Regions from separate parts of the Sutcliffiella cohnii genome, predicted to be linked through region 1. Evidence: a T-box and tRNA genes for the amino acid it is inferred to sense, from the RefSeq annotation. Region 1 holds a T-box; the other holds one or more tRNA genes.
What was found. The T-box of region 1 lies ahead of tyrS (tyrosine--tRNA ligase). A T-box ahead of a tRNA ligase gene usually reads a tRNA of that ligase, here a tRNA-Tyr.
Positions count from the first base shown of each region.

Region 1 (15,701 bases):
TTTCGATTTATTTGCCGCTGCTCATGAAATGTATATTGAAGAGCTATTAAATAGTGACTCGGTTTTAGCAGACTCCAAAGAATACTATGCAATAGGCAGAATTGTTTTAATGGGTAGTGATGAAGAAGGTAGTTTGAAAGAAAAACTACTAAGTTCCAATATAAGGACGATTACAATTGCAAATCCTGAACATGCGCCATATGGGAAGGCTGCAAAAGAAGCATTACAAAGTTTAGGGATTTGGGAAGAGGTTGAACATAAAATTGTTTATGCCGAAAACATTAGACAAGCCTATCAATATGTGGAATCAGGCAATGCAGATGTCGGAATCGTTGCGTTAGCATTAGTAACTGGAACTCAATATCCTTACGAAGTGATTGATGAAGAGTATCATCAACCTATACTACAAGCGTTAGGTATTCCTTCACAAACTGAGAAGGAAGAAATGAGTAAACAGTTCGTACAATTTATTGTAGGACCTAGAGGGCAAGCGATATTAAAAGAATATGGGTTTGATATACCGTAATGGACTCCATTCTAACACCTTTATTTTTAACTTTTAAAATAGCAACGATTGCAACGTTCATCGCATTTGTTTTCGGAGTTCTTTTCTCGTGGTGGTTTGCCTTTAATAAAAATAAATTAACGAACTTTTTATCGATCCTCGTGACAATACCGCTTGTTATTCCTCCAACTGTTTTAGGATATTATTTGCTCCTTATGCTAGGCAGAGGAAGTTTTATTGGTCAATGGTACGAACGGATTTATGGACAACCAATTGTTTTTACATGGAAAGCAGCCGTAATCGCGGCAGCCATTGCGGCGTTACCTCTTCTCATTAGGCCGATTCAAGCTTCTTTTGAATCTATTAGTAAAGATACAATTGGAGCGGCGGAACTTGACGGGGCAGGGAAACTTCAATTGTTATGGTATGTTGTCATGCCACTAGCTTACAAAGGGGTATTAGCGGGACTAGTATTAGGTTTTGCAAGAGCGATGGGAGAATTCGGCGCGACATTAATGGTAGCTGGTAATATCCCTGGGAAAACGCAAACTCTTTCCATTGCGATTTATGACGCCGTCCAAGCGAATCGAATGACTGATGCTCATATGATGGTTTTTATATTAAGTGTGTCAACGATTCTCTTTTTATATTTAATTAATAGATGGTTTAAGTAGGACAGAAAAATGCATTCCTGTAAAGGATGCATTTTTATTTTTTTGTTGCATCAATACTACCTTTTTGGTATTATCGTTTCATAGCTAATGATTTTGAATATTCTTGGGGTGGTGACACTATTCATACATTTAATGAGGATGGAGAATTGCTTCCCGTAGAGAAAAGTACAATTAACAGATTGACGAATCTCCCATTAGATTCATTGAACTTAGAAGCAATAGCTGTTGTGACCAATATTTATCGTATTGCCCAAGGTTTAAGAAATAAAATGGAACGTGAAGTTTTATCGGAATATGGACTCTCTTGGACATCGTTTTCTATTTTGTATGACCTATGGGTAGAAGGTTCGTTAGAAACGAAAAAATTAGCACATTCTGCTGGGGTTTCAAAAGCAACGGTAAGTAATATAACGAATACGTTAGAACGAAAAGAGCTATGCTATCGGAAAACAGATACGAGAGATAGAAGAATTACTTACGTAGCGATTACGGACAAAGGTAAGCAAGCGATGGAAAAGCTATATCCAACCTTCCATCAAAGTGAAGTGGAGATTGTTTCGAGTCTAACTGCAAGTGAACAAAAGAATATGTCCAATCTCCTAAGGAAAGTTATTCGGGAAAATGATTTTTAATATTATATATAAAAGCAAAGACGGGAACTTAAGTAGTAGTTATCTCCCTGTTTAAGAGAGTCGGTGGTTGGTGTGAACCGATACAAAGATAACACGAATTACACTCCTAGAGCTTTCTTTATGAAGAAATTTTCATAAAGACGGACGAACCGTTATTCGAACTGAGTGGGAGGTTTTTTGCCTCCAACAAGGGTGGTACCGCGTGCAAAACCACGTCCCTTTATCTATTAGGATAGGGACGTGTTTTTTTTATTTATTTTTATAGGAGGAATGAACAATGAACGAAGTGATGAAACAATTATCAGCCGAACAGCTAAAAGAAGTAGAAAGACAAATGGCCATCTACACTCAAGGGGTGCAAGAAATAATTCCTGTTGAGGACCTGGAAGTAAAAGTAGCGAAATCGGTATTAGAAAATCGCCCTTTAAAAATAAAATTAGGATTAGATCCATCCGCACCAGATGTTCATCTTGGTCATACAGTCGTCCTAAAGAAAATGAGACAGTTTCAAGACAATGGTCATAAAATCCAATTATTAATTGGAGACTTTACAGGCAAAATTGGTGATCCGACTGGAAAGTCTGTCGCAAGAAAACCGTTAACGGATGAAGAAGTAAAGCATAATGCAAAAACATACTTTGAGCAATTCGGAAAAGTGATGGATATGGATAAAGTAGACTTGTACTACAACTCTGAATGGTTAACGAAATTAAACTTTGAAGATGTGATTGGATTAGCAGGAAAAATTACGGTTGCTCGATTGATGGAAGGAGATGACTTTGAGGAGAGAATTGCGACAGGAAAACCAATTTCACTTCATGAGTTTTTCTACCCGTTAATGCAAGGATACGATTCCGTTGTATTAGAATGTGATATTGAATTGGGAGGAACTGATCAGCATTTTAACATCTTAATGGGAAGACATTACCAAGAAAAGTTTGGAAAAGAAAAACAAGTTGCGATGCTTATGCCTTTATTAGAGGGTCTTGACGGTGTGGAGAAAATGTCGAAGTCTAAGAAAAACTACATCGGTATTGATGAAAGTCCAAATGAAATGTACGGAAAAGCGATGTCGATACCGGATGAGTTAATGGTGAAATACTTTGAATTAGTGACCGACCTTTCCCTTGAGCAACTGGAAACGATGAAACATGATCTAACGTCAGGCGATCTTCATCCTCGTGATGCAAAAATGCTGTTAGGGAAAACGATTGTTAGAATGTACCATGGGGAAGAAGCAGCAGAAAAAGCTGAGCATCATTTCGTTTCCGTCTTCCAACAAGGTGCAGTGCCTGATGAACTACCGGTAGTTGAGTGGAAAGGTAGTAAGGAAGTGTTAATAACAGACCTTTTAGTCGAACTACAAATGTTAAGCTCGAAAAGTGAAGCCCGCAGGATGATTGCTAATCGAGGAGTAAAGTTAGATGGTGAGAAGGTAGAAGATGTAGCTTTACGAGTATCGATGACAGCCGGATTAGTTGTACAAGTAGGAAAGCGTAAATTTGCAAAAATAAAAATGTAATTTTGATGAAGGTGTAACGCTAGTATTAGTTACATCTTTTTTTCTATAAAGAAGAAGGAGTTATAAAGTCTTTGTGGAATGTATGTAATGAGATTTACATATATTGTTACTTGGAGGAGTACGATGAAATATATAAAACTACTAGTATTAATTTGCGTTTTCTTTGTGGTGATGGTCGGCTGCAGTAGTAATAAAGTACAACCTGATAGTACCGAAAATGTAGCCTGGCTAATGAAGTTAGCAATCGAAAATGATGATTATGAAGCATTCGATTCTTTGTTTTCTGAAGGTAGAAAGGGAAGTGTTTCTAGAACTGATTTCAGCGAATTTACGAATCTAACAACTGCTGGTGCAAATTACAAAAAGTACGAATTAGTTACCTTTGAAAATGGTGAAATGCTGCTAGTAAGACTGACACCAGAAAATGAAGACAATAAATATGAAATAGAGGATGTTATTGTTGTACCGGAAGAGATGAAAGTACTATTTAAGGATTAATGGTGATTGTTTCCATGTTAAGGATAATTAAAATTATTTTAGCATTAGTGGTTATCACTCTAGCCATTTATGGGTCAACGACAAAAAAATATGAACTTCAACTATTTATGATATTTTTCGTGAGTATAATAGTTTTAATCTATGGAATAGAGGAATTAAATTTAGGTCGGAAAGAGCAAGGTTTGATAAATATAGGTGTTTTTTTGTTACTCTTATTGGCAGTTGTGTTCGAGAGTTTCAATTAATATGGATACAATGATGAATGGCCAAAGTTTAGGACAAAAGTAGAAACCCCATTCTAACCAATATTGTTAGAATGGGGAAAAGATTAATAGTTTTCTTCTGGGGCATTATACGTAACATATGTACCAGCGATAAAATCATGTAACGAACGCTTATCTTCACGTGCTGCAACCATAGTAACACTTACAATAAGGGCAATTCCAAAAGTTATTCCATAAATGAGCCCCGCTACAAAAGTACGAAGAAGCATGTTCCCAATTTTTACGTCTGAGCCATCCATACGCACAATTCGTATGCCGAGAGCTTTCTTCCCGATTGTATATCCAGCCCAAACAACAGGAACAACAACATAATAAGCTGCTTCAAGTAAATATAATACCCATGATTCTGAACCTAATGGAATACCTAATATTAAAGAAAGAATGAAACTGATCACAACTAAGACTAGCAATCCATCTAAAATACCGGCCCCTAGCCTAACCCAAAAACCTGCTGGATCTGAAACTTCATACATAATAAACACCTCCTATAAATATATACGCAATTAACTGAATTTTACCACATGTGACAAAAGAACTATACTAAAAAAGAAAACTATTAACATTAAAGAAAAGCTAGTTTCCACATGGACATACCTTGAAGAATGATGAATAAAGTGTAATGAAGGAATGTAGAATGGGGTGGTAATTTTGGAAGAATGGAAACAAGTATTGTTTAGACTTATAGAAGCAACTATTATGCTGGCTATTGGTCTTCTCGTTACGTTAACGATACTAAAGCCTATATATGAACATTTCGAAATTCCCTTTTTAGGTAATGTGTGGGTGAACTGGTTTGGTGTTTCTTACCTATTTTTTGTCTTTTATACAGTAATAGGTCGTTTTTTGCTTTGTAAAAATAGTGAACTTTTTAAACACCGAATTAAATCTGTCCTTTTTTGGTTGTTCTTTGTCGGAGCGACCTATGTTGTCTTTATTCCTTTTATTAAAGGAGAAAATCCATTTTAGTTATTTATAATAAGTTTGGTAAAATAGGATGACAGGAACAGAAAGTGAGGGAAGGTTTTGATTAAATATAAATGTCTACACCATGTCAGTCTTAATGTAACAGATTTAGAGAAGGCAAAAGACTTCTATAGTAAGATACTTTGTTTGAAAGAAATAAATCGACCAGACTTTGGGTTTCCCGGTGCGTGGTATGATATCGAGGGGCAGCAGCTACATTTAATTGTCGACTCTAAATCACAAACCATTCGGGAAGATAAAAGCTTATCGAGTAGGGAAGGCCATTTTGCACTGAGAGTAGAGAGCTATACTGAAACGTTAGAATGGTTAAAACAAAACAACGTGGAAGTGTTGGAAAAGCCAAATTCTAAAAGTGGTTTTGCGCAAATATTCTGTGCCGACCCTGATGGAAATTTAATTGAGTTAAATGTAGAGCAAAAAGATTTAAATTAATGTAGGAAACCGCTAAAATGCTGTACGTGCATTTTTGGCGGTTTTTACTTTTAATAGAAGCCAATAACGAAAAATCATTTATACGAAAAAAGGTAATTCGTTACCAGTGCCGAAATAAAATAACATTTAGAAAACATTTAAGATATTACAATCTATATGAATTGCCATATTAAGGGGGAATATCGTGGAAGGTAATTTTATTACACTAAATAATAATAAAGTGTACGTGACTACTATAGGAGAAGGAGAACCTATCGTCTTTCTCCATGGTGGGCCAGGAAGTGAGCATCGTTTTTTTCTTCCTTACGTTAAACCACTAGCCGCTAAATATAAATTAGTGCTATATGACCAGAGAGGATGCGGAAAGTCGGATCCTATTGCAGATAATCAATATTCAATGGAAGAAGAAGTTAGGACGTTAGAGTTACTTCGGAAGGAACTAGAGTTAGAACAAATTAATTTGTTTGGAGAATCGTGGGGAAGTATGCTGGCCTTATTATATGCAACCTCCTATCCAGAAAAGGTTAATAAAATCTTTTTAACAGCTGCAATTGGAATGTCAGCAACTGGATTTAAAGCATTTGAACAGGAATTACTGAAAAAGATGTCTTTTAAAGATAAGGCAAAACTATTTTTGTTAGATAAAAAAATGCAAAGGGGAAAAGCCACGATTGAAAATATACTAGACATTTTAGATCCCTACTATGTTTTTTCCAAAGACACACTCAGGAATAAAGTAAGATACAACATGAATAGTACAGTTAATCATGTGATCGGTGAAGATATAAAAAAACAATACTATTTAACAGAAAAGGCTCACAAATTATTAGACATCCCGATTATGGTTGCGCAAGGTAGCCATGATATTTTACCGCCAGAAAAAATTCATAGTTTGCTAGTGAAGTACATTCCGCATGCAAGATTAATGGAAATAAAGAACTGCGGACATTGGACGGTAGTGGAGAAACCAAATGAGATTAATTCTTTAGCCTTTCAGTTTTTTGCTAGGGATAAGTAAGGAGAAAATGGAAACCTTTATGAAACAAGCAGAATTGTTGGAAGAAAGTATTGAGGTACCTTTAAAATATTGAGTTAAAGTTTTCCCTATTAAATACAGTTTGAACACCTCACTCAAGAATCAACTAATAGCTAAGAGAGAGCAAAATCAAAAAAATAAAAATAGCCTAAATTTCTATAACGGGTTCGGTTTTTGAGTAGAAAAACTAAATTTGCTCACGAATTAGCAGTCCTATTCGCAACTGAATTGGACTGCTTCTTTTTGATGATAGTTCAAGGATTATATGACTTTATGGATGTTTTAGCACGCATATTTGCACCCCTTTTGATAAGGTAACAGAAATTATTGTCATCGTGCGAATTCGTATGCTAATTGCTATGTGAATTTGTGCGTTAAAAAAGCGAGTAGGAATTTGGATATATATGTTAAAATAGTATAAAGGCTTATTTAACTAACGGAGCAGTTTAGTGGAAAAGTCATGATTGATCTTTGTTCAGCAATCGGGCTATTATATGTAGAATGATAATTGTTCATATTTATCGTAAATAATGATAAAAAAAATGAACCATTTCAATGTTTTGACAAGGACATGACGAACAACTAAGGAGGAAATATAATGTCCAATGAAGGAAAGTCAAGAAAAATAATTTTAGATTTAGCAGTTACTCTAGATGGATTTATTGAAGGGAAAAATGGTGAAGTTGATTGGTGCATAATGGACCCTGAAATGGAATTTAATAATTTTCTAAATCAGATTGATACAATTTTGTATGGAAGAAAAAGTTACGATTTATGGGGACAATATACTTCCACGATTGAAGATACTAATGATGAAAAAGAAATGTGGGGATTGGTTCATAGTAAGGAGAAATATGTGTTTTCCAGAACGCAAAAAGGGTATGACAATAAAGCAATATTTGTAAGTGAACATATTCCCGAGGAAGTAAATAAATTAAAGAATAAGCCTGGTAAAGACATCTGGTTATACGGAGGGGCAAGTCTCATCACAACTTTTATCGATTTAGGCCTAGTTGATGAATTTAGATTATCTGTTCATCCTGTGGTCTTGGGAGAAGGAAAACCATTGTTTATTGATATAAAACAAAGATTGAATCTGAAATTGGTTAATACAAGAAGTTTCTCCTCTGGCGTTGTTCAACTAACCTACCATTTGAATCAAGAGTAGTATTATTAACCCCTCAACAATCGGCGCTTTTCCTACACATTAAGGAATTAAACTTTATAAGAAATGATTGTGAATATTTTCACTTAAATTAACGGGTGCTTATCTTCTATAAAGTAATACGATAAAAAAAGCTCGAAGCGTATTGGCCCCGAGCTTTTTTGCGTGCTAATTTCATTGTTAAAGTGTCTGCTAATTCAACTGCTAATTACCGTGCAAAAAGCACTGCTAATTCAAATTTTGTACTTCAAAACCGAACCTGTTAAAATTTCTATAGTCTGCTTTTTATTTTACGATTTTTATTTTATATAGGAGTAAGTTTGTATTATATCTTTTCTACGATACACACTTAAAATAAGCCCTAGTATAGCCGAATTGAATAGCAACATACTTCCTCCATAACTGATAAAAGGAAGAGAAAAACTTACTAATGGCAATAGTCCAAGGCCCATAAAAATATTCCAAATTGTTGGAACAGAAATCAAGCTCGCGCCCCCAATTACTAACAGTCTTCCAAATAGATCCTTTGTCTTAAATGCGTTTGTTGAAATTCTTCCTATAAAAAATAATAATAGAAGACAAAGGAAAATTCCAAACACCCAACCGAAAGAATAAACAAGATAAGGAAAAACAAAATCCGTAAAAATGTCAGGTAAATTTTGGATGAATGTATCATTTGTAAATCCATTTCCGAACCACCCAGCTTGACTATAAGCATTTTTTAAAACCATGTATACCCATCCATATCCACCTGGGTCCTTTTCAGGATATAAAAATGCCGAAAGTCGTTCTGAAAAAAAGTGACTACCACGTGGAGTAAAAAGTAACGGGACAAGGAGGATAATTCCCGTACCAACACTCGTAGTGATTATTTTTATTGCTAAACTTTTATGGACTTTTGAAAAACAAAACATGATGCATACACAAGAAATATACATGATTGTTAATGTGAAGTTTGGAAGCATCATATAGAAAATGATTGGTATCCAAAATAAGAAAAAGAGTAACATTTGTTTCTTCCAACTTTTAAAAGTATTTATACGATAAAGGATACCTATCCAAGCTAGAAAAAATAAAAATAATGTGCAGTGTGTCGAGTTTATTACAACTCCGGATACCTCAATATGGTTCATTGCTCCCATTTTCATAACGCCTAAAAAATATGTATATAGGAGTAAAATAAATCCAAAACAATAAAGATAGGGCCAAAAACGGAGTAGCTTTCTATAGTCCAAAAACAAAAATGCAACGAGTACAAGTATACTAAGAGATAACCAAATTGCTTGGCGTGTTACGAAATAGTTGTCTGGAATCGCTTCGTTCTCGAACGTCCATCCTGATACAGGTAGAAAGCTTATAGCAGCAATAATCCCAAATAGTAACAGAAGGACCCAGTCCAATTTTGGTCGGTGAATGCGATTTAAGTTCTCTCCCAGATTAAATGGATTACCCATTTCTTGAACTGCTTTTTCATCTGCTTCGTCTTTTGAGAAATCTCTTCTTTGGAAAGATTGACTTAACTCTTTTAAGTGGTAAGAGAGTTCTTTTTTTATTAATATATGTGCTTCCTTGGATTTTACTTTTGAGGTTACTTTATTAAGGAAGTCATCAAAATTTGATTTACTCATAATGATGCCTCCTCTAGTAAGTGTTTAAGTGAAAACTTTTGTTTGGGACTAGTTTGTTTGTAAGAAGCTAAACATTTTTGACCTTTTGAAGTTAATGAATAATATTTTTTTTCTCCTTTCCATTCAGAGGTTATAAATCCTTTTTTCTCAATTAAATGTAAAAGGGAATAAAGCTGTCCTTCATTGTTTTGAAAGGTAAGATCGTTGTGTTGGATAAGTTGAATAGAAAGGTCATAGCCTAACTTTCCTTCGTACTGTAATAATTCAAATAGTAAATATAAAGTTTCTTCCTTCCAAGAATGGAGGTGATTGGGTGATTGTTTTGCTCTTATAGCTTCTTTTACAGCAACTTTTCTTTCGTTAGAAAAGGAAAAATCTTTAAAGACAGTTTTTTTCATTGAATTCTTTAAGTTAGAGAATAGGTTATCCATTTTTTATACCTCCTCTTCAATTTTACTTTTTACTAACTCTTTTGCCCGTTTAAGTCTCGTTTTTAACGTATTTACATTCACACCTGTAACGTTACTAATCTCTGATAAGGTTAATTCCTCAAAGTAGTGGAGAAAAATTACCTCTCTAAACTTAATTGGTAAAGTCATCACTGCATTAACTAAGCTTGTTTCCTCATCCTTTTGAATGACTGCATCTTCTACTTGCTTTTCTTTTGATGGAATAAAATCAAGAATTTTTTCGTTTAAAGTAATTTTTCTATAGTACCAGCTTCTTAAATAATCTTTACAGTGGTTACTTGCAATACGAAAAGCCCACGTTTTAATGGAGGATTGTTGTTTAAATGTATGTAATTTTTCGTAGCATTTAATAAGTACTTCTTGTGTTAAATCTTCCGCAACCGTGTGATTTTTAACGTATGTATAAACAAAATGTAAAATGTCGTCACTATAATCATTTATTAATTGATTGATAATATCTCCCTTGTTAGCTAAGCTTTCGATTGTTAGCGGCATTTGCCTTAATTCACTCATGTGCATTTTCACCTCTTCCTCCATTTTAGACGAAGCTAGCAGGTTAGTGGTTTGGAAATATGGAAGAAAAATAAAATTTGTGAAAGAAACTCCAGTTTTACGTAGTATAAATGGAAATGGAATATCCGCAAAAGTTTAGTATAATGAAGTCAATATAAGAATTAGGAGCTGAAAATATGCAAAAAGTTACTCCCTTTTTAATGTTTCAAGGGCAAGCGGAAGAAGCAATGAATTTGTACACTTCTTTAATAGAGGATTCCGAAATTACAAGCATCACCCGGTACGGTGCAAACCAACCAGGAGATGAAGGAAGTGTCATGCAAGCATCTTTTTCGTTAAAAGGGCAAGAATTTATGTGTATCGATAGCAATATTAAACATGACTTTTCGTTTACTCCTTCCTTTTCGATTTTCCTCACATGTGATTCGGAACAAGAAATCGATGAGCTTTATGAGAAATTAATAGACGGAGGAGCACCTTTAATGCCACTTGGTGATTACGGGTTTAGTCAAAAATTTGGATGGATTAATGACAAGTATGGTGTATCTTGGCAGTTGAACTTACCAATTAATTAATGTTGTAGATAGCGTTATTCCTTTAGGATTAACGCTTTTCACATGTAAATAATAAAAATGGGAGAGTGGGTTCCATGCAGTTATCAGCAATATTTATTTTTGGACTCGTTTGGGGAGGACTAATGATCTATTTTTTTACACCTACTAGAAAAATAGAAAATGTCGATTTTAAAAAGGACTGGAATTTCCAGCATGCCTTTAAAGATAGTTTAATAAGCATTGGGCTACAAAAAAAGGCGGTGCCAGTTTTTCTAATGTTAGTCATTGCTGTACTAGCTATTTGGTCCTTTCACTCTCAACTTAAATGGCATAATGAAGCACATGGAGGCGGGGAAATGACTTATGATCCAACGGTACGAGCTGTTATATACATCGTTGGTTTCATTGTATATAGCACAATTTTATACTTGTACTTAGCATATAGGAGAGCTATGCTTTTGTTAAAAAAATGAAAGGGTGATATAAGAATGAGTTACAAGCAAGCATTAAAACAATACATAGAAGCTACCAACACTCATGACTTCAATAACGTAAAAACACACCTTCATGACCAAGCAGTTTTTTGGTTTACAAATAAAACATGCGCTTCCATGACCGAAATCCAACAATACTTTGAAAATGCTTGGGATACGATTAAAGAAGAAGTGTATACCGCGAAGGATGTAACATGGATTGCAACTTCAGATAGTTCAGCTACTTGTTTATACACCTATCATTATGAAGGCTACCACAATGGTAAGTTTGTTTCTGGGAGCGGACGAGCTACTAATATATTCATAAACTGTAACGGTGAATGGAAGCTTATACATGAACATTTGAGTAAGGGTGTAAAATAGGAAACTACTAATGCGTTAGTCTATGGAAGATTAACGCAATTTTTGTTGCAATAAAAGAATTATTATTCAGTATGCAACATTTATTACTATACAGTCGTCTAAAACTTAGATGTTAACATGGGGGCTAAAAGATGAAACCGAAAGATGGTTATCGAGAAAATGAAAATAGAGAACTCCTCGAGCTTTTAATGGATGAGTATGGAGACAGTATAAAGCGTCTTGCATATTCGTATACAAAAAATTGGGATATGGCCGAAGATATAACCCAAGAAGTGTTTATCACTTGTTACATAAAACTAGACGGATTTAGAGAAGAAAGTTCATACAAGACATGGTTATATAGAATTACTATTAATAAATGTAAAGACTTATTAAAAACGAAATGGTTACAAAATATCGTGCAAATAGATAAGTTTATGTCCTATTTTAAATCTAATTTAACCGTAGAGGAAGAAGTGGTGAAAAAGAACGAAGAAGAGGAACTTGCTGCGCTCATTTTTGAGTTACCGTTAAAATATCGTGAAATTATTATTCTATATTACTATGAACAATTAAAAATTAGGGAAATACATTCGTTAACAGGGTTAAACATAGAAACAATTAAGTCGAGGTTAAGAAGAGGGAAAAAGATGTTATATGATAAACTTTTGGAGGAGGAAGAAGAGTATGAGAAAAGATTTAAACAATCTTAAATCAATATTGAACAATACTATTTATGAAAATACTCATTTCAGTGAATCCTCAAAAAATAAAGTTCGTAAAAGAATAGACGGTAATCAAAGTGTTAAGTTTTATTATAAAATGAAACCGATTGTATCATTTATCGTTCTTTTTTCAATTACTGCATCACTAGTAACCTTTACTTTTAATATGGTGAACAATAAAGATGTAGTTGAGCATGAAAATTCTGCGTTAATAAAGTCTAACGGAAGTTCCAACTCTGACGCCAAAGATGTTGATGCAAATATAAATACCTCTAAAGAAATAAAAGAAAATATAGTTGCACATAACGCTATTAAGTCCTATCCGTACATAATATTTAATAACTACTACTATAAAAAAACAGACGAAGAAATTACAGAAGATCAGTTAGGGGAAATAATGGGAGAAGTAAAAAGAATAGGAGATTGGAATTTTAAAAAAGATGGCGATTCAAACGAAATCCCACCTGGGCGCTCGATCTATTCAGTAAAGGATAAAGATAAAAATGAATACATTGCAGCAAAAGGTGTAGTGTACAAAAATCAAACGAATATACCAGGGTATCTACTATTTAAAAAGGAAGAACCAGTTATTCACCCCGATCAAAGTTTAATATTAAATGCTAAGTCTGATCCGGAAGAAACAGAAATGGCATTTAAAAATGTGCAAAGGTTAGTGCCAAATATTTTAGGCTTACAAGAATTGGAGCAACAATACACACTTTCTTTCGTTTCATATTTAGAAGAGCACGGACCTGGTGTTAATCTTTATTATTCAGATAATAGTGATACCAATAATGTAATATATTTATTAGAATATAAAAACGGTTTGTTTCCTCATAACTCACGAATGGTTGAAAATCCAGACCCTAGAAATCCATGGGAACCTCCAGTTCTATCTGAGACATTTGAGCTTAACGGTTTTAACTGGGAATACTATGAAGATAAATATTATGACGACTTTTTCTTATTAGGTGAAAAAAATGGCTATATTTATGAAGTAACATTTCAGGGAGAATTCTCATTGGATGATTTAAAAGATATTGTAATGCAATTAAAATAAACGAGAAGTTTGGGTGCGTTGGGCCATAGCCTAACGCTTTTTTATGTAGGATTAAAAATCCATGGTACAATATGGATGGGTTACAATTTTAAATTATTTTAGCTTTATTAAAAAGGAGCGTAATTAATGCTAAATAAAATAAAGCAACTACCAGAAAAAACTTCATTTATTATGGGATTATCATTAATTCTATTAAGCGGAATCCTATTTTTTATCCTGTCTTTTGCCTTTACTTTAAGTTCCTGGATCGTATTGCTTATGGAGAGTGTTATGATTGGTTTCGGATTTATACTAATAATTAACGCTTCCATGAAAAGACATGCTCGTAATGATAGATAACTAGAAAGAACTACAAATAAAAGGAAACTTTTCGAATAGATGTCCGTATATATATTAAGGAAGCTATTACATTTAGCTGGAGGTAAAGATGAAAAAATTTATAACCTATCTAGGTTGGACCGTACTCTTTGGTGTTATTTTATACATCGGACATCAAATTCAAGTAAATTTACGTGAGGTAGGAAATAGTACTTATAATCTCGTTCCGTATGCTGTTTTTTTCACATGTTTTCCTGTCTTAGTTGGAATTTTGCTCCGTGCTTCAAAGTGGGTTAAGGAAATAAAAGAAGGAAGTAGATGGACATTCAATGTTCCTAAATTTCTCGGAATTTGTTTACCAGCTCTCTACATTTCATTTGTACCGCTTATTGCTTTAACTTCTGGTGGACAATATATCTTATTCTATTCAGAACTCGTATTGCTAGCTAATACGAATATAACCACGATAACCGGTCTAATAGGTGGGTATGTATTATTAGATTGTATAAGAAAAAAATAATGGACTTTATTCTATAATTTCATCTGATATAATAAATGAAATGTTAATAGTATCAGGTAGGTTAAATAATGAAAGTATATAAACTAAAATCACAGTTTAAAGGATATAAAAAAGGAACACAGTTTTATTTGATCTCGGAATCTGAATTCATCGGGGTTAAAGAGTTTGTATTAAGAACGAAAGATTTAACATCAAGTATATCACTCAGTGAAAGAGAGTTTCTTCAATACTTTGTTTTTATTAGAAGGATCAATTAAAAGCTTGTAATTATCATATTATGAAACTAAAAGTGCGTTATTCCAAAAAAAGGATTAGCGCTTTTTTTGTGGAATAAGTAAGCAACTATCCAAAAGGAGAAGATGCTATGAGAATTAACTATATGTTCTTTTTAGTCATTGTTGTTTGTACTGTATTATCAGGCTGTAGCAAAGAAGAACTAACTGAAACTGGTTTAGTTGCAAAAGAGTATTTAGATGAAAAAGGGTATAAAATCTTATCTTATGAAAAACAAGTGGAAAGTTACCTATTAACAGAATCAAAATTAAAACAACCCCCGTACGATCTACAATGGAGCGTAGCTGGTAACAACCCAGAACCCTACTTTGATAAAACGGTGTATGTAGAGAAATTTATTGTAAAAGGTCACCCTTTAGATAATTGGGAAAGTAATGGTGTTAAATCAAAAGGAAAAGTATATGTTCATGTTTTTGTCGTCGATGGAGCGGTAGTAGGAGGAATATCCTACCCTGATATACCAGCAAGACACGGAATGGTTGGTGCAGGGTATTCATTAGATGGTGAATCGTAAAAAGTTTTTATGTCACATCAAAAGCTCATTTGAAAGTGGCAAATCAAAAGGGGGGAATTTAACATGAGTTATGACCATAAACATAAAACAATCTCAACAGATAGACTAATCCTTAGACTGTTTCAAAAGTCAGATGCCGAAACAGTTGCGAAACTATGCAACAATTATAATATTTATAAAAATACGTTGTACTTACCATATCCTTATTCCGTAGAGGATGCACTTTCTTGGATAGAACGTCATTATAATAATTTTATATCAGATAGGGCGTATGAGTTTGCAATTACGGATAAGGGTAATGGGAAGTTATTAGGGGCGATTGCATTATCTAATAACCTACCATTTCAACACGGTGAACTTGCGTACTGGATTGGTGAGGAGTTTTGGGGAAATGGGTATGCGACAGAAGCAGCGCAAGCTATTATACAGTTTGCATTTGCGGAAAAAGGATACCATAAAGTTTTTGCCCGCTATTTCGACTCCAATCCAGCTTCAGGAAAAGTACTTCAAAAGATAGGGATGAAGGAAGAAGGAATA
Region 1 is NZ_CP018866.1:1,724,178-1,739,878, forward strand. It holds gene modA (molybdate ABC transporter substrate-binding protein) at 1-526, shown strand, start outside; gene modB (molybdate ABC transporter permease subunit) at 526-1,179, shown strand; gene BC6307_RS08435 (MarR family winged helix-turn-helix transcriptional regulator) at 1,206-1,811, shown strand; T-box leader at 1,820-2,034, shown strand; gene tyrS (tyrosine--tRNA ligase) at 2,089-3,333, shown strand; gene BC6307_RS08445 (hypothetical protein) at 3,457-3,831, shown strand; gene BC6307_RS08455 (RDD family protein) at 4,160-4,588, opposite strand; gene BC6307_RS08460 (hypothetical protein) at 4,755-5,081, shown strand; gene BC6307_RS08465 (VOC family protein) at 5,139-5,531, shown strand; gene BC6307_RS08470 (alpha/beta fold hydrolase) at 5,716-6,549, shown strand; gene BC6307_RS08475 (dihydrofolate reductase family protein) at 7,166-7,735, shown strand; gene BC6307_RS08480 (FtsW/RodA/SpoVE family cell cycle protein) at 8,032-9,360, opposite strand; gene BC6307_RS08485 (PadR family transcriptional regulator) at 9,357-9,791, opposite strand; gene BC6307_RS08490 (sigma-70 family RNA polymerase sigma factor) at 9,795-10,343, opposite strand; gene BC6307_RS08495 (VOC family protein) at 10,520-10,918, shown strand; gene BC6307_RS08500 (hypothetical protein) at 10,993-11,370, shown strand; gene BC6307_RS08505 (YybH family protein) at 11,386-11,754, shown strand; gene BC6307_RS08510 (sigma-70 family RNA polymerase sigma factor) at 11,886-12,446, shown strand; gene BC6307_RS08515 (hypothetical protein) at 12,421-13,518, shown strand; gene BC6307_RS08520 (hypothetical protein) at 13,645-13,857, shown strand; gene BC6307_RS08525 (hypothetical protein) at 13,946-14,356, shown strand; gene BC6307_RS08530 (hypothetical protein) at 14,425-14,613, shown strand; gene BC6307_RS08535 (hypothetical protein) at 14,721-15,164, shown strand; gene BC6307_RS08540 (GNAT family N-acetyltransferase) at 15,228-15,701, shown strand, end outside.

Region 2 (15,701 bases), 1.9 Mb from region 1:
GGAGGATAGGGTAAGCGCGCTGTTGGATATGCGCGTCCAAGCAGTTAGGCTGGATAAGTAGGCAAATCCGCTTATCCTAAAGGCTGAGCTGTGATGGCGAGGGAAATATAGTACCGAAGTTCCTGATTCCACACTGCCAAGAAAAGCTTCTAGCGAGGAATATGGTGCCCGTACCGCAAACCGACACAGGTAGGCGAGGAGAGAATCCTAAGGTGAGCGAGAGAACTCTGGTTAAGGAACTCGGCAAAATGACCCCGTAACTTCGGGAGAAGGGGTGCTCTGTTAGGGTGTTAAAGCCCGAGAGAGCCGCAGTGAATAGGCCCAGGCGACTGTTTAGCAAAAACACAGGTCTCTGCGAAGCCGTAAGGCGAAGTATAGGGGCTGACGCCTGCCCGGTGCTGGAAGGTTAAGGGGAAAGGTTAGCGCCTCGGCGCGAAGCTTTGAACCGAAGCCCCAGTAAACGGCGGCCGTAACTATAACGGTCCTAAGGTAGCGAAATTCCTTGTCGGGTAAGTTCCGACCCGCACGAAAGGCGTAACGATCTGGGCACTGTCTCAACCAGAGACTCGGTGAAATTATAGTACCTGTGAAGATGCAGGTTACCCGCGACAGGACGGAAAGACCCCGTGGAGCTTTACTGTAGCCTGATATTGAATTTTGGTACAGCTTGTACAGGATAGGTAGGAGCCTGAGAAGCCGGAGCGCTAGCTTCGGTGGAGGCGTCGGTGGGATACTACCCTGGCTGTATTGAAATTCTAACCCGCGAGCCTTATCGGCTCGGGAGACAGTGTCAGGTGGGCAGTTTGACTGGGGCGGTCGCCTCCTAAAGAGTAACGGAGGCGCCCAAAGGTTCCCTCAGAATGGTTGGAAATCATTCGTAGAGTGTAAAGGCACAAGGGAGCTTGACTGCGAGACCTACAAGTCGAGCAGGGACGAAAGTCGGGCTTAGTGATCCGGTGGTTCCGCATGGAAGGGCCATCGCTCAACGGATAAAAGCTACCCCGGGGATAACAGGCTTATCTCCCCCAAGAGTCCACATCGACGGGGAGGTTTGGCACCTCGATGTCGGCTCATCGCATCCTGGGGCTGTAGTCGGTCCCAAGGGTTGGGCTGTTCGCCCATTAAAGCGGTACGCGAGCTGGGTTCAGAACGTCGTGAGACAGTTCGGTCCCTATCCGTCGTGGGCGTAGGAAATTTGAGAGGAGCTGTCCTTAGTACGAGAGGACCGGGATGGACGCACCGCTGGTGTACCAGTTGTCTTGCCAAAGGCATAGCTGGGTAGCTACGTGCGGACGGGATAAGTGCTGAAAGCATCTAAGCATGAAGCCCCCCTCAAGATGAGATTTCCTTTAGCGCAAGCTAGTAAGATCCCTGAAAGATGATCAGGTTGATAGGTTCGAGGTGGAAGCGTGGCGACACGTGTAGCTGACGAATACTAATCGATCGAGGACTTAACCAATTTAAATGAACGATATGAATGATCTTGATGAAAATATATTATCTAGTTTTGAAAGAATAATTCTTTCAACTAAATATGTCTGGTGATGAAGGCGAAGAGGTCACACCCGTTCCCATACCGAACACGGAAGTTAAGCTCTTCAGCGCCGATGGTAGTTGGGGGCTGTCCCCCTGCGAGAGTAGGACGTTGCCAGGCTAACATTGTTCCACCATAGCTCAGCGGTAGAGCATTCGGCTGTTAACCGAAGGGTCGTAGGTTCGAATCCTACTGGTGGAGCCATGCTTCCATAGCTCAGTTAGGTAGAGCACTTCCATGGTAAGGAAGAGGTCACCGGTTCGAGCCCGGTTGGAAGCTTACGAAAACAGTATGGCCCGTTGGTCAAGCGGTTAAGACACCGCCCTTTCACGGCGGTAACACGGGTTCGAATCCCGTACGGGTCACCATTTTTTATATTCGGAGGATTAGCTCAGCTGGGAGAGCACCTGCCTTACAAGCAGGGGGTCGGCGGTTCGATCCCGTCATCCTCCACCATTACCAACTCACATATGGAGGGGTAGCGAAGTGGCTAAACGCGGCGGACTGTAAATCCGCTCCCTTGGGTTCGGCGGTTCGAATCCGTCCCCCTCCACCATTTAATTTATCTGCTATGTATAATTCCCCTTAATTAAGGAAGGATAAATAGTACATAATTGGATATAACATACAACTCACATTGGGCTATAGCCAAGCGGTAAGGCAACGGACTTTGACTCCGTCATGCGTTGGTTCGAATCCAGCTAGCCCAGCCAAGTGCCATTAGCTCAGTCGGTAGAGCATCTGACTTTTAATCAGAGGGTCGAAGGTTCGAGTCCTTCATGGCACATAGATATTTAACGGAAGTAGTTCAGAGGTAGTTGATTCTTTTCGAAGAACTATTCCTCTTAACTACTTTTTTTGGGGCCTTAGCTCAGCTGGGAGAGCGCCTGCCTTGCACGCAGGAGGTCAGCGGTTCGATCCCGCTAGGCTCCACCAACTATCTTAAATACGTACATAAAAATATAAAAGCGCTAGAATTATATCTAGCGCTTCTTTATATTTTCATAACGTTATTAGTACATGTAAAGAAAATGAGAAGTCTTGTGTATATATATTCATTATTTTGTCGAGTTGAGCCAACCTCAGCTTAACAGATACAATGTAGTAGAGGGTAAGAGAGTAGAAGGAGGAATTACGGTGAAAAAGTCTATCGCGATCATTGGTGTTCCAATGGACCTAGGTCAAATGAGAAGAGGCGTTGACATGGGACCCAGTGCTATTCGATACGCTGGTGTAGTAGAACGCTTAGAAAATTTAAATTTAGAAATTGAAGATCTTGGTGATATAGAAATTGGTAGTGCAGATAGAAACGCTAACTCTGAAAATAATTTAAAGAATTTAAAAGCTGTGGCAGATGCTAATGTATTATTAGCCTCTAAAGTAGATGGGGTATTTAGAGAAGGGAAGTTTCCGTTAATATTTGGAGGAGATCATAGCATTGCTATTGGATCCATTGCAGGTGTTGCTAAACACTTTAATAACTTAGGAGTTATCTGGTATGATGCCCACGGGGATTTAAATACGGCAGAAACATCTCCTTCTGGTAATATTCACGGAATGTCATTGGCGGTTAGCCTTGGATTAGGTGACCAATCATTAACTTCTATTGGTGGCTATGCCCCAAAAATTAAACCTGAAAATATTGTCATTATCGGTGCTAGATCATTAGATGAAGGTGAGAGAAAGTTAATTAAAGAAAAAGGAATCAAAGTATATACAATGCATGAAATTGACCGATTAGGTATGACTGCTGTAATGGATGAAGCAATTCATTATTTAAAAGAAAGAACGGATGGAGTCCATTTATCATTAGATTTAGATGGGTTAGATCCTCATGATGCTCCAGGTGTAGGTACACCTGTTAATGGTGGAATTTCATACCGAGAAAGCCATCTTGCTATGGAAATGTTAGAGGAATCAAAACTAATAACTTCTGCTGAATTTGTGGAAGTTAACCCTATTTTAGATGAACGAAATAAAACGGCTGAAGTGGCTGTTGCATTAATGGGATCATTATTTGGTGAAAAACTATTATAAAAACAAAAGGTGACAAAGACAAGATTTATATGCTACAACATTAGAAAAGAAAGCTCAGCTTATAAACAGCTGGCTTTTCTTTTTTATAGGAAGAATCACATTATTACATCCTAGAGAAGGAGTGTATTAAATAAACTAATCTAAAAACTCTCACTTCAAGATAATTGATAATATTTCTCAATATTTCCTTATTTTTAACAAATGTATTATTGTTTTTGTTAAAATAATAGTTAGAAAGAAATATTTGAAACCTTTTTGAATATAGGCCGTATAATATAGACGACCGCAACAAGCGGAGGTAGGGTATGGAAGACTTAATAAAAAGAAGAATAAAACAGTTAAAAAAGGGAGACCAAGATGCATTTGCAGATATTGTCGATTTTTACAAAGACAAAATATATCAGCTATGTTATCGGATGGTTGGTAATGCACATGAAGCAGAAGATATATCTCAAGAAGCATTCATACGTGCTTATGTTAACATTCATAGTTATGATCTGAAGCGGAAGTTTTCTACTTGGCTTTATCGAATTGCTACAAATCTGTGCATCGATAGAATTAGAAAAAAGAAACCGGACTATTATTTAGATGCGGAGGTAGCTGGTACAGAAGGTTTAAATATGTACTCTCAGGTTGCTGCAGATGTTGTACTGCCAGAGGATGAAATTGAGACCTTGGAACTACAAGGGGAAATTCAACAACAAATATTAAAATTACCAGACAAGTATCGTTCAGTAATTGTTTTAAAGTACATCGACGAACTGTCACTAAAAGAGATTAGTGAAATATTAGAGTTACCAATTAACACAGTAAAAACTAGAATTCATAGAGGGCGAGAGGCTCTACGAAAGCAATTGCGCCATGTATAGTATCGGAGGTGTTATTAATGAAGAAGTGTCCTGATTCCATCGTCACAGATATTCATAATTATTTAGATGGGGATTTAGAAGAGGAAAAAGAAAAACTATTGAAATCTCATTTACAGGAGTGTACAGGATGTTATCAGCACTTTCATGAGTTAGAAAAGGCAATTGCTTTAGTCCAAAGTACTTCACATGTTACTCTGAGTGAGGATTTTACAAACAAAGTGATGGCGGCATTACCGAAAGAAAAGAAAACGATAAGTGTTAACCGCTGGTTCCGAGCGCATCCATTATTAGTAGCTGCATCCATTTTTATTATATTAATGACTGGGAGCCTGTTTGGAAGTTATCAAGGCAACAATGAATTCTCTTTTTCAAAACAGCCTAACCTCATTGTAGAAAATGAAATAGTCATCGTACCAGAAGGGGAAATCGTACAAGGTGATGTAATAGTGAGAAATGGTAATATCCGAATTGAAGGAGAAGTAAATGGCAATGTTACCGTCATTAATGGGTCTGTATTGGACGGGGAAAATTATTTAGCTTCTGCCGGCAATGTAACAGGGGAAATAAAAGAAATTAATGAAATATTTGATTGGATCTGGTATCAAATCAAAACAATTTTTACTAAAGCAATTGCAGTTGTGAAAGAATAATAAAAACAAGCTTAGAATATATTTTCTAAGCTTGTTTGTTTGAGTAAAATATCTATTATATATGTTATAATACGAATGATACGTTTTCGTACATATTCTTGTACAGATGAGGAAGTGTGAGAATGCCTTTTGGACTACCCATTGGAGACTATCCAATCTTGAGCTATTTAGCCAGTATTATAGATATTTTATTAGTATGGTTTGTTGTATATAAACTAATTACCATTGTTAGGGGAACTAAAGCGGTTCAGTTGTTAAAAGGAATTATTGTTATCGTTTTAGTAAGAGTTTTTAGTTACTTACTTGGTTTAAAAACATTACAATATTTAATGGACCTAGCACTAACTTGGGGATTTTTAGCGATTATCATCATTTTTCAACCAGAGTTACGTCGTGCGTTAGAACATTTAGGTCGTGGACGGCTATTCTCACGAAGTAACGTACCAGAGGATGAAGAACAAATAAAAACGATAGAAGCCATCACGAAGTCTGTTCAATACATGGCAAAACGTCGTATTGGAGCGCTTATTTGTATTGAAAGAGAAACAGGATTAAGTGATTACATAGAAACTGGTATACCGCTAAATGCGAAAACTTCGTCCGAATTATTAATCAATATTTTTATACCAAATACTCCGTTGCATGATGGAGCGGTAATATTGCAAAAAAATCAAGTTGCTGCCGCTGCTTGTTATTTGCCATTATCAGAAAGTCCATTTATATCAAAAGAGTTAGGTACAAGACACCGTGCTGCATTAGGTATAAGTGAAGTAACAGATAGCATTACAATTGTTGTTTCAGAGGAAACAGGAAGTATTTCCCTTACAAAAAACGGTGAATTACACCGTGATTTAGAGCCAGAAGCATTTCAAGAGTTGTTAGAAAAAGAAATGCAAGCAAAAAACAAATCTGCTTCTTCAACACGTTGGCAATGGAGGGGGAAGAAGAGTGGATAAACTATTTGATAACCGTTGGGCAATGAAAATCATTGCTCTATTATTAGCACTAACATTGTACTTGTCTACGAATATTGATAATACAGCTAATCAAGCAGAAACAACTGCTTTTCCGCCTCTTTCAAATCGTGATACAGAAACGATTACAGATGTTTCGGTTAGTGCTTATTATGACCGGGAGAACTTAGTTGTTTCAGGAATACCACAAACGGTTGTTGTCACGATGGAAGGCCCTACTTCTATTGTAAAACCTGCAGCTGTGCAGCGAGAGATAGAAGTGTTTGTTAACTTAACAGATTTACAAATTGGAACACATGAAGTGCAAATACTTTACCAAAATGTATCTGACAAACTCGATGTTATAATTGAGCCTGCAGTTGCAAATATAACAATACATGAAAAGGTAACGAGAGATTTCCCAGTTGAAGTGGACTTTATAAATCGGAATAAGATTGAAGAGGGATATCAGCCAGAACAACCGATAGTTAAACCAAACGTTGTAAAAGTTACAGGTGCTAAAGAGTTGATAGATAGAATTGCACTCGTAAAGGCAAGGGTTGATTTAGATGGTATTAATGAGTCCCTTGAAGCAGAATCGACCGTGACCGTCTATGATCGTGATGGTAACGTGTTGAATGTCGAAGTAGAACCACCTGTTGTTGATGTAAGTGTTCCGATAACTAGTCCTTACAAAAATGTACCATTCCGAGTGAGCCGTAAAGGGACGCTTGAAGATGATTTAAGTATTACGAATATAGAACCACTTACGAAAGAAATTACAATTTATGGACCGAAGAATGTTATTGACAAAATAGAGTTTCTTGATAATATCAGTATTGATTTGTCAGAAATAACGGAAACAACAGAGATAGAAGTAAAGGTACCTGTACCAGAAGGTGTTAGACGAGTGGTACCAGAGACAGTTTCGATTCGAGTAGAAGTGGAAAGAGAAGAAGAAAAAACTTTTCCGAACTTATCAATCCGGTCAGTTGGACTATCCGATAACTTAGAATTAAATTTTTTAGATCCAGAGACCGGAAGGCTAGATTTAACGGTATTAGGGTCACCGACTGTATTAGCCGACTTACGTAGCAATGATATGGAATTATATATAAATGTTACCGACTTAGGAGTAGGAGAACATGAAGTGTCCCTTGAAGTAAATGGACCTCAAAATGTAACGTGGGAAGTACCCCAATCTACTATAAAGGTAAATTTAACGGAAAAGGAATAAAAAGGAGCGAATAAAAGAATGGGAAAATATTTTGGTACGGATGGTGTTCGTGGAATTGCAAACTCAGAATTAACACCAGAACTTGCATTTAAATTAGGTCGTTTTGGTGGATACGTACTTACGAAAGATGAAAGCCGTCCTAAAGTATTAATAGGCCGTGATACGCGAATTTCTGGACATATGTTAGAAGGAGCGTTAGTAGCTGGTCTATTGTCAACAGGAGCAGAAGTAATGCGTCTTGGTGTTCTATCGACTCCTGGTGTAGCATATTTAACAAAAGCATTAGGTGCTCAAGCAGGTGTAATGATCTCAGCCTCCCATAATCCAGTCCAAGATAACGGTATTAAATTTTTTGGACCAGATGGTTTTAAATTGTCAGATGAACAGGAAACAGAAATAGAAGCGTTGCTTGATCAAGAAGTAGACAAACTTCCTCGTCCAGTAGGTTCTGATTTAGGGCAGGTAAACGATTATTTTGAAGGTGGACAAAAGTATCTGCAATTTTTAAAACAAACAGTGGATGAAGATTTTTCTGGTCTACATGTAGCTCTAGATTGTGCACATGGTGCAACCTCATCATTAGCAACGCACTTATTTGCAGATTTAGAGGCAGATATTTCTACGATGGGAACTTCACCAAACGGTTTAAATATTAATGATGGTGTAGGTTCAACTCACCCTGAAGAGTTGGCAAAACTAGTTGTTGAAAAGGGGGCTGACGTTGGATTAGCATTTGATGGAGATGGAGACCGCCTAATAGCAGTTGATGAAAAAGGTCAAATCGTCGATGGTGACCAAATAATGTTTATATGTGCAAAATATTTAAGTGAACAAGGACGCCTTCGTCATAATACGGTCGTTTCTACTGTAATGAGTAATTTAGGTTTCTATAAAGGATTAGAAGCTATTGAAATTGGTACGAAGCAAACAGCAGTTGGGGACCGATACGTAGTGGAAGAAATGAAAAAAGGAAACTATCAACTTGGTGGAGAACAGTCAGGTCATATTATTTTCCTCGATTACAACACGACTGGTGACGGAATGTTAACCGGGTTACAGCTTGTTAATATAATGAAAGCAACGAAGAAAAGCCTTTCAGAGTTAGCAGCCGAAATGACAAAGTTTCCGCAATTACTAGTGAACGTAAAAGTAACAGATAAACATCATGTTACAGATAATAATCGTGTGAAATCGGTAATTGACGAAGTAGAAGCAGCTATGGATGGAAACGGAAGAGTGTTAGTACGTCCATCAGGTACAGAGCCTTTAGTTCGTGTAATGGCAGAAGCTCCAACTGAGGAACTTTGCGAACAATATGTGAACAAAATAGTGGAAGTAGTAAAAGCAGAAATGGGAACAGAATAACGCTACTATTCCTAACAAAAGATATGTATACTAGCACGAAAAATGCTAGTACTGCATATCTTTTTTATAAGTATCTTACTTCAATTCTAGGGGAATACTAATGATTTTGATTGACGATTATCCTAATCATGTGTAAGATAAATATTGTCTTTATTCGAAGATAGAAAGGAGCATAGTGGGGGAAAATAGAAAAGCGCCTGAACTAAACTGTGAGCGGAAAAGAGTTTAGTTGACGAGGAGAAGGTTTATCGAAAGTTCGGCGGATACCTTCCGGTTGTTCAGTCACAACTGTAACGTTTTAATTAAAACCATAGAGGCAACTTTATGTACAAAGATTAAAACATGATTGAAACAATATTAAATATAAATGTGGGGGCTAAATCTGCCCCTTATTAGGTGTAGTTTAGTCCCTTACTTTTTGGGAGGAAACTAACTTATGTGCGGAATTGTAGGATATATTGGAACTCAAGATACGAAAGAAATTTTACTAAAAGGCTTAGAAAAATTAGAATATCGTGGTTATGACTCAGCTGGAATTGCTGTTATTAATAATGAAGGTGTGCATGTGTTTAAAGAAAAAGGACGCATTGCGGATTTGCGTACCATTGTAGACGATAGTGTAAAAGCTACTGTTGGAATCGGTCACACACGCTGGGCAACTCATGGTGTGCCTAGCAAGGTGAATGCTCACCCACACAGAAGTACATCTGGCCGCTTTACATTAGTACACAATGGTGTTATTGAGAACTATGCCATCTTAAAAAGAGAATATTTACAAGATGTTAACTTTATTAGTGATACAGATACAGAAATAGTAGTACAGCTTATTGAAAAGTTTGTTAACGAAGGTCGTTCTGTAGAAGAGGCATTTAGCCATACGTTATCTATTTTAAAAGGATCTTACGCAATTGCTTTAATCGATAACGAAAATGATGAAACTATTTTTGTTGGTAAAAACAAAAGCCCATTACTAGTTGGTATCGGTAAAGACGGATTTAATGTTGTCGCTAGTGATGCGATGGCGATGATCCAAGTAACGGATCAATATGTAGAGCTTATGGATAAAGAAATTGTTATTGTGAAGCGTGAATCTGTAACTATTAAAAAGTTAACAGGTGAAATTGTAGAACGCTCTCCTTATACAGCTGAGTTAGACGCAAGTGATATTGAAAAAGGCACATACCCACATTACATGTTAAAAGAGATCGATGAGCAACCATTAGTTGTTCGTAAAATTATTCAAAAGTATCAAAACGATAATGGAATATTAACAATTGATTCAGACATTTTAAATGCTGTAAATGATGCAGATCGTATTTACATCGTAGCGGCAGGAACGAGCTATCATGCGGGTCTTGTAGGAAGCCAAATGATTGAAAAATTAGCAAAGGTTCCAGTAGAAGTACATGTTGCGAGTGAATTTAACTACAATATGCCAATCCTATCTGCGAAACCGTTATTTATTTTCATCTCTCAAAGTGGTGAAACAGCAGATAGTCGTGCAGTATTAGTTCAGGTGAAGGAGCTTGGATACCCAACATTAACGGTTACAAATGTACCTGGGTCGACTCTTTCCCGTGAAGCAGATTACACATTGTTATTGCATGCTGGTCCTGAAATTGCGGTTGCTTCAACAAAAGCATATACAGCTCAAATTGCAGTATTAGCTATCTTTGCATCTGTGCTAGCAGAATCGAAAGGATATTCTTTAGAATTTGATTTAGTAAAAGAACTAGGAATTGTTGCTGCTGCAATGGAAGTACTATGTGATACAAAAGAAGAAATCGAATCAATTGCACGTGACTTCTTATCAACAACGAGAAACTGCTTCTTTATCGGACGTACGATGGATTACTATGTTGGTTTAGAAGGAGCTTTAAAATTAAAAGAAATCTCTTACATCCAAGCGGAAGGATTCGCTGGAGGAGAATTAAAACACGGAACAATTGCTCTAATTGAAAACGGGACACCAGTTATCGCAATCTCTACACAAGAGCATGTAGACTTAAGCATTCGCGGTAACGTAAAAGAAGTAGTAGCACGTGGTGCAAACCCTTGTATCATTTCAATGAAAGGGTTAGATACTGAAGAAGATACATTCGTTGTTCCACAAGTACACGAATTGTTAACACCATTAGTTTCAGTTATTCCGTTACAATTAATTGCTTACTATGCAGCACTTCACAGAGACTGTGACGTTGATAAGCCGCGTAACCTTGCGAAGTCTGTAACAGTTGAATAATTATTTTTTGACCTCTACTTCAATTAGAAGTAGAGGTTTTTTATGGTTGCTTCATTTATATCCGCTTTCACCTTAAAATTCGTATTTTATATAGACTTAACGTATTTTCTCTACTATAATTTATTTTAATTAAATAAAAAACGTACAATAGGGTGAAATATAAATGAGATATTCGGTTATCTTTCAAGGTACTGCATTTACAAGTAAATCTTCAAAAGAAATACAAGTAATAAAAGATCATCTTTTTTGCATTAACGAGGACGGAATGATTGAAAAAATCGTTGCGCCAGAAGAGGAAGAGTACGATATCATTTTAAACCAGTACGGTGGAACGAACAATTTTCACCGTTTAGAGAGAGGTCAATATATATTACCTGGATTTGTTGATTTACATGTACATGCTCCACAATGGGCGCAAGCAGGTACGGCATTAGATATCCCTCTTTACGATTGGTTGAATACGTATACCTTCCCAATAGAATCAAAGTTTTCGGACATGAATTTTGCGAAAGAGGTATATAACGACTTAGTTAGTACGTTGCTCGCAAATGGTACAACGACTGCTCTTTATTTTGCGACTGTGCATAAAGAATCGAGTTTATTACTAGCTGAAATTTGTGCGGAAAAAGGTCAAAGAGGACTTGTGGGGAAAGTAGTAATGGATGATGTGGAACAAAATCCAGAATACTATCGTGACACAAATACTGCTACTGCCCTTGAAGAAACGGAACAATTTATTTTAGCTGTAAAAGAATTAGCCGAGTCAACGAAACAAGGTGTTTACCCAGTCGTTACCCCGCGCTTTATTCCGAGTTGTACAGATGAAGCGTTAGAGGGATTAGGTAAATTAGCTGCTAAATATGATACACATGTGCAGTCCCACTGTAGTGAAAGTGATTGGGAACACCAGTTTGTAAAAACAAGATTTCAAAAGAATGATGCCTTCGCACTTGATGGTTTTGGCTTATTACGAGAAAAATCAGTAATGGCCCATTGCAACTTTTTAGATGAATCCGATGTGGAGCTTTTTATAGAAACTGGAACAGCGGTTTGCCATTGTCCCATATCTAATGCTTATTTTGCTAATAGTGTTCTGCCGGTAGCCCGTCTTCATGCAAAAGGTGTTGAAATTGGGTTAGGTACAGATATTTCGGGAGGGTTTTCACCAAGTCTATATGATAATATTAAGCAGGCTGTTATTTCTTCAAGAATGCTCGAAGACGGGGTAAATACAACTTTACCAGCTGATATAAGAGGAGTAAAAGGTTCCAGTATTACAGTTAACGAAGCATTTTTTTTCGCAACGGCTGGAGGAGGAGAAAGTTTAAGTTTACCTATCGGTCGTATTCAAGAAAAGTATACTTGGGACATTCAAATTATTGATACAAAGGTCCCGTCTGCCAAATTACCAATTTACGATGATCATGAAGAGTTGTTAGATATCTTTCAAAAAATGCTGTATCACGCCCGTCCAGAAAATATTCGTGAAGTGTGGGTACAAGGGAAAAAAGTGCATAAGAGGGAAGGGAGACTAGCTCTGATAGAAAGTGGCGGATTATAGTTCTGCCCTTTTTCTATTTTTCACCAAAAAACTCTAAAATTTATTAATATTTTTGAAACTTAAAGTTCTCCAAATACGTCTTAAGTTCTATAAGAAATATTTCTCGAGTACGTTAACCTTTTTAGAAGTTTTTTCTAAAATATGATAAAGACGTGAGTGCAGAGGGAATTGCATTCGTTAGGGAGAGCGAGTCCATGGGGGAAAAAATATATTTAGTACTTTCTGATACAGGAACTGTACTGACAAAAATGATTAAGTTATATACGGGAACACCTTATAATCATGCTTCGATTGCTTTTGATAAAGAACTAGTAGAATTATATAGTTTTGGTCGGAAACAGCCAAGGAACCCTTTTATTGGAGGGTTTGTTAAAGAGAATACGAGTTCACCGATATTTTCAGGTGCTACCTGTGCTATTTATAGTTGTGAAGTAACGAAAGAGCAATTAATAAATATGAAAAATTATATTGGAATGATAGAAAGAGAGAAGCAAAAGTATAAATATAATTTTATAGGTTTGTTCGCAATAATGCTTAATATACAATTTAGTAGAGATTACGCTTTTTGTTGTTCTCAGTTTGTGGGGCGTGTTTTGTCAGAGTGTGACAACATACATTTCCCAAAACCTCTTACTCTACTAACACCAAATGACCTTCGCTTGGCCCCTTACTTTCAGCTAGAGTATGAAGGATGTATAAATAGTTATTTAAATAGTAGGAACTCACTGTCAGTTAGTAGTGTGCAGAATAATGAAGTTATAGTGGATATGTAGGATCAGCAAGGCTTATAATAAGCCTTTTTTTACTTTCTGTAATCTAACATTTAGGAGATGAGAGGAACGTGGAAAAATGGTAAAAATAATTTATCTCGTAAGACATTGTAAAGCAGATGGACAGAAGTTTGATGCGCAATTAACAGTGGAAGGGATAGAACAAGCGAAGGTGTTAGCTGAATTTTTATCGAATAAACAGATTGATACCATTATTACTAGTCCATTTTCAAGGGCTTTTCAATCTGTTCAACCGTTAGCCGACATGCTACAACTTCAGCTTGTTAAAGACGAACGGCTAGGGGAAAGAGTATTGAGTGAACATGATCACCCTAATTGGTTACATATGCTAGAAGAATCTTTTAAAAGGCTAGACCTAACATTTCCAGGTGGAGAGTCTAGTTTCCAAGCAATGGAACGAGGGAGTTCTGTCATAAACGAAATAGTCCGAAGTGATAGTAAAGTATCAGTTGTCGCAACACACGGAAATTTAATGTCGTTAATATTAAAGAATTACGAGCCCACTTTTGGTTTTAAAGAGTGGCAATCGTTAACAAATCCAGATGTATTTAAAATAACTTTTTTAGGAACAGATGTAGCTATAGAACGTATTTGGAGTATGAGCTAATTCTTGCGCCAGTTAAAACGATTTAATAATTTTAAATATTCTGTTAAAATATTAATTATCTGACATGCGTTCATCGTTCAAAGTATCCATCATGTTTACCGCATGCACTTTTCGTTTTTTAAAAGGGGGATAACGGAATGGCTAATTTATTGAAGGTAACGGTAGGGGAACTGTTAGAAAATGTTGCAAAGCGGCAAGGAAAGCGAGAAGCAGTTGTTTATGCGGATAGAGGTCTGAGATATACATATGAACAATTTAATGAAGTTTGTAGGCAAGCGGCACGAGGGTTTATGGCTTTAGGTATTGAAAAAGGAGAAAATGTAGCAATTTGGGCAACGAATACACCAGAATGGCTTGTTACGCAATTTGCGACAGGTAAAATGGGGGCTGTATTAGTAACGGTTAATACAAATTATCGTGAAGCCGAATTAGAATATTTGTTAAAGCAATCGGATTCTTCGACGATTATTTTAATTGAGCAATTTCGTGACCACTCTTATATTGATACGTTGTATAGCCTCGTGCCGGAATTAAAAAGCAGTGAGCCAGGTAAATTGGTTAGTAAAAGGCTACCTAAGTTAAAAAACGTAATTGTGCTGAGTGAAAAGAAATATGAAGGTACATTTAATTGGCAAGATGTGATAGAAAAAGGGAAGGAAATAACGGAGGAGCAACTACAGTTTCGTATGAACTCGTTGCATTATGACGATGTAATAAATATGCAGTATACTTCTGGGACGACTGGCTTTCCGAAAGGGGTCATGCTTACACACTCCAACATTGTAAATAATGGACTCAACATTGCAAATTGTATGAAGCTAACGTATGAGGATAGAATGTGTATCCCAGTTCCATTTTTCCATTGTTTTGGTTGTGTGCTAGGTGTATTAGCATGTGTTAACGTAGGGGCAACCATTGTACCGTTAGTAGAGTTTCATCCAGAAAAGGTACTGCAAACTGTTCAAGATGAAAGATGTACCGCACTCCATGGAGTTCCGACAATGTTTATTGCCGAATTAAACTTGGAAAACTTCGAATCGTTCGATCTATCAACGTTACGAACAGGAATAATGGCAGGCTCCAACTGTCCAATTGAAGTGATGAAGGCTGTAGTGGAGAAAATGGGGGCCGATGAAATTACAATAGCATATGGTCAAACAGAATCATCACCAGTTATTACACAAACGAGAACCGATGATCCAATAGAGTTAAGGGTATCATCAGTAGGAAAAGCACTTCCTAATGTTGAAGTAAAGATAGTGGAGCCAGGTACAAATAAAGAAGTACCAATTGGGGTTCAAGGTGAACTATGTACGAGAGGTTATCATGTAATGAAAGGTTATTACAACAATCCAGAAGCAACACGTGAGGCAATTGATGAAGATGGGTGGCTCCATACTGGTGACTTGGCTGTAATGGATGAAAGTGGATATTGCAAAATAACGGGAAGATTAAAAGATATGATAATTCGTGGAGGGGAAAATATTTATCCTCGCGAAATAGAAGAATTCCTCTACCAACATCCGAAAGTATTAGATGTGCAAGTAATTGGTGTACCAGACGAGAAGTATGGAGAAGAAGTAATGGCTTGGATTATATTGAAAGAAGGTCAAACAGCTACACATGAAGAATTAAAAGAATTTTGTAGAGGGAAAATATCTCGTCATAAAATTCCTCGTTTCATAGAATTTACGGTAAAGTACCCGATGACAGCCTCTGGGAAGATTCAAAAATATAAATTAAGGGAAGAAGCTCTTGGAAGATTAAGTGTGAAATAGGATGAAAGCGCTAAAACATTTTGTTTTAGCGTTTTAATTTTTAAATGCATTTTCATCCTTGTTTGATATAATGAGTA
Region 2 is NZ_CP018866.1:4,767,745-4,783,445, forward strand. It holds rRNA gene BC6307_RS23925 (23S ribosomal RNA) at 1-1,459, shown strand, start outside; rRNA gene rrf (5S ribosomal RNA) at 1,538-1,654, shown strand; tRNA gene BC6307_RS23935 (tRNA-Asn) at 1,664-1,738, shown strand; tRNA gene BC6307_RS23940 (tRNA-Thr) at 1,740-1,813, shown strand; tRNA gene BC6307_RS23945 (tRNA-Glu) at 1,828-1,902, shown strand; tRNA gene BC6307_RS23950 (tRNA-Val) at 1,915-1,990, shown strand; tRNA gene BC6307_RS23955 (tRNA-Tyr) at 2,007-2,090, shown strand; tRNA gene BC6307_RS23960 (tRNA-Gln) at 2,173-2,247, shown strand; tRNA gene BC6307_RS23965 (tRNA-Lys) at 2,249-2,321, shown strand; tRNA gene BC6307_RS23970 (tRNA-Ala) at 2,395-2,470, shown strand; gene rocF (arginase) at 2,672-3,571, shown strand; gene sigW (RNA polymerase sigma factor SigW) at 3,877-4,440, shown strand; gene BC6307_RS23985 (anti-sigma factor family protein) at 4,458-5,090, shown strand; gene cdaA (diadenylate cyclase CdaA) at 5,213-6,046, shown strand; gene BC6307_RS23995 (CdaR family protein) at 6,039-7,280, shown strand; gene glmM (phosphoglucosamine mutase) at 7,299-8,645, shown strand; gene glmS (glutamine--fructose-6-phosphate transaminase (isomerizing)) at 9,082-10,887, shown strand; gene guaD (guanine deaminase) at 11,051-12,448, shown strand; gene BC6307_RS24015 (hypothetical protein) at 12,643-13,221, shown strand; gene BC6307_RS24020 (histidine phosphatase family protein) at 13,298-13,846, shown strand; gene BC6307_RS24025 (AMP-binding protein) at 13,984-15,624, shown strand.
Region 2: it has a tRNA-Tyr gene. The T-box ahead of tyrS (tyrosine--tRNA ligase) is inferred to sense a tRNA for this amino acid. The anticodon was not compared.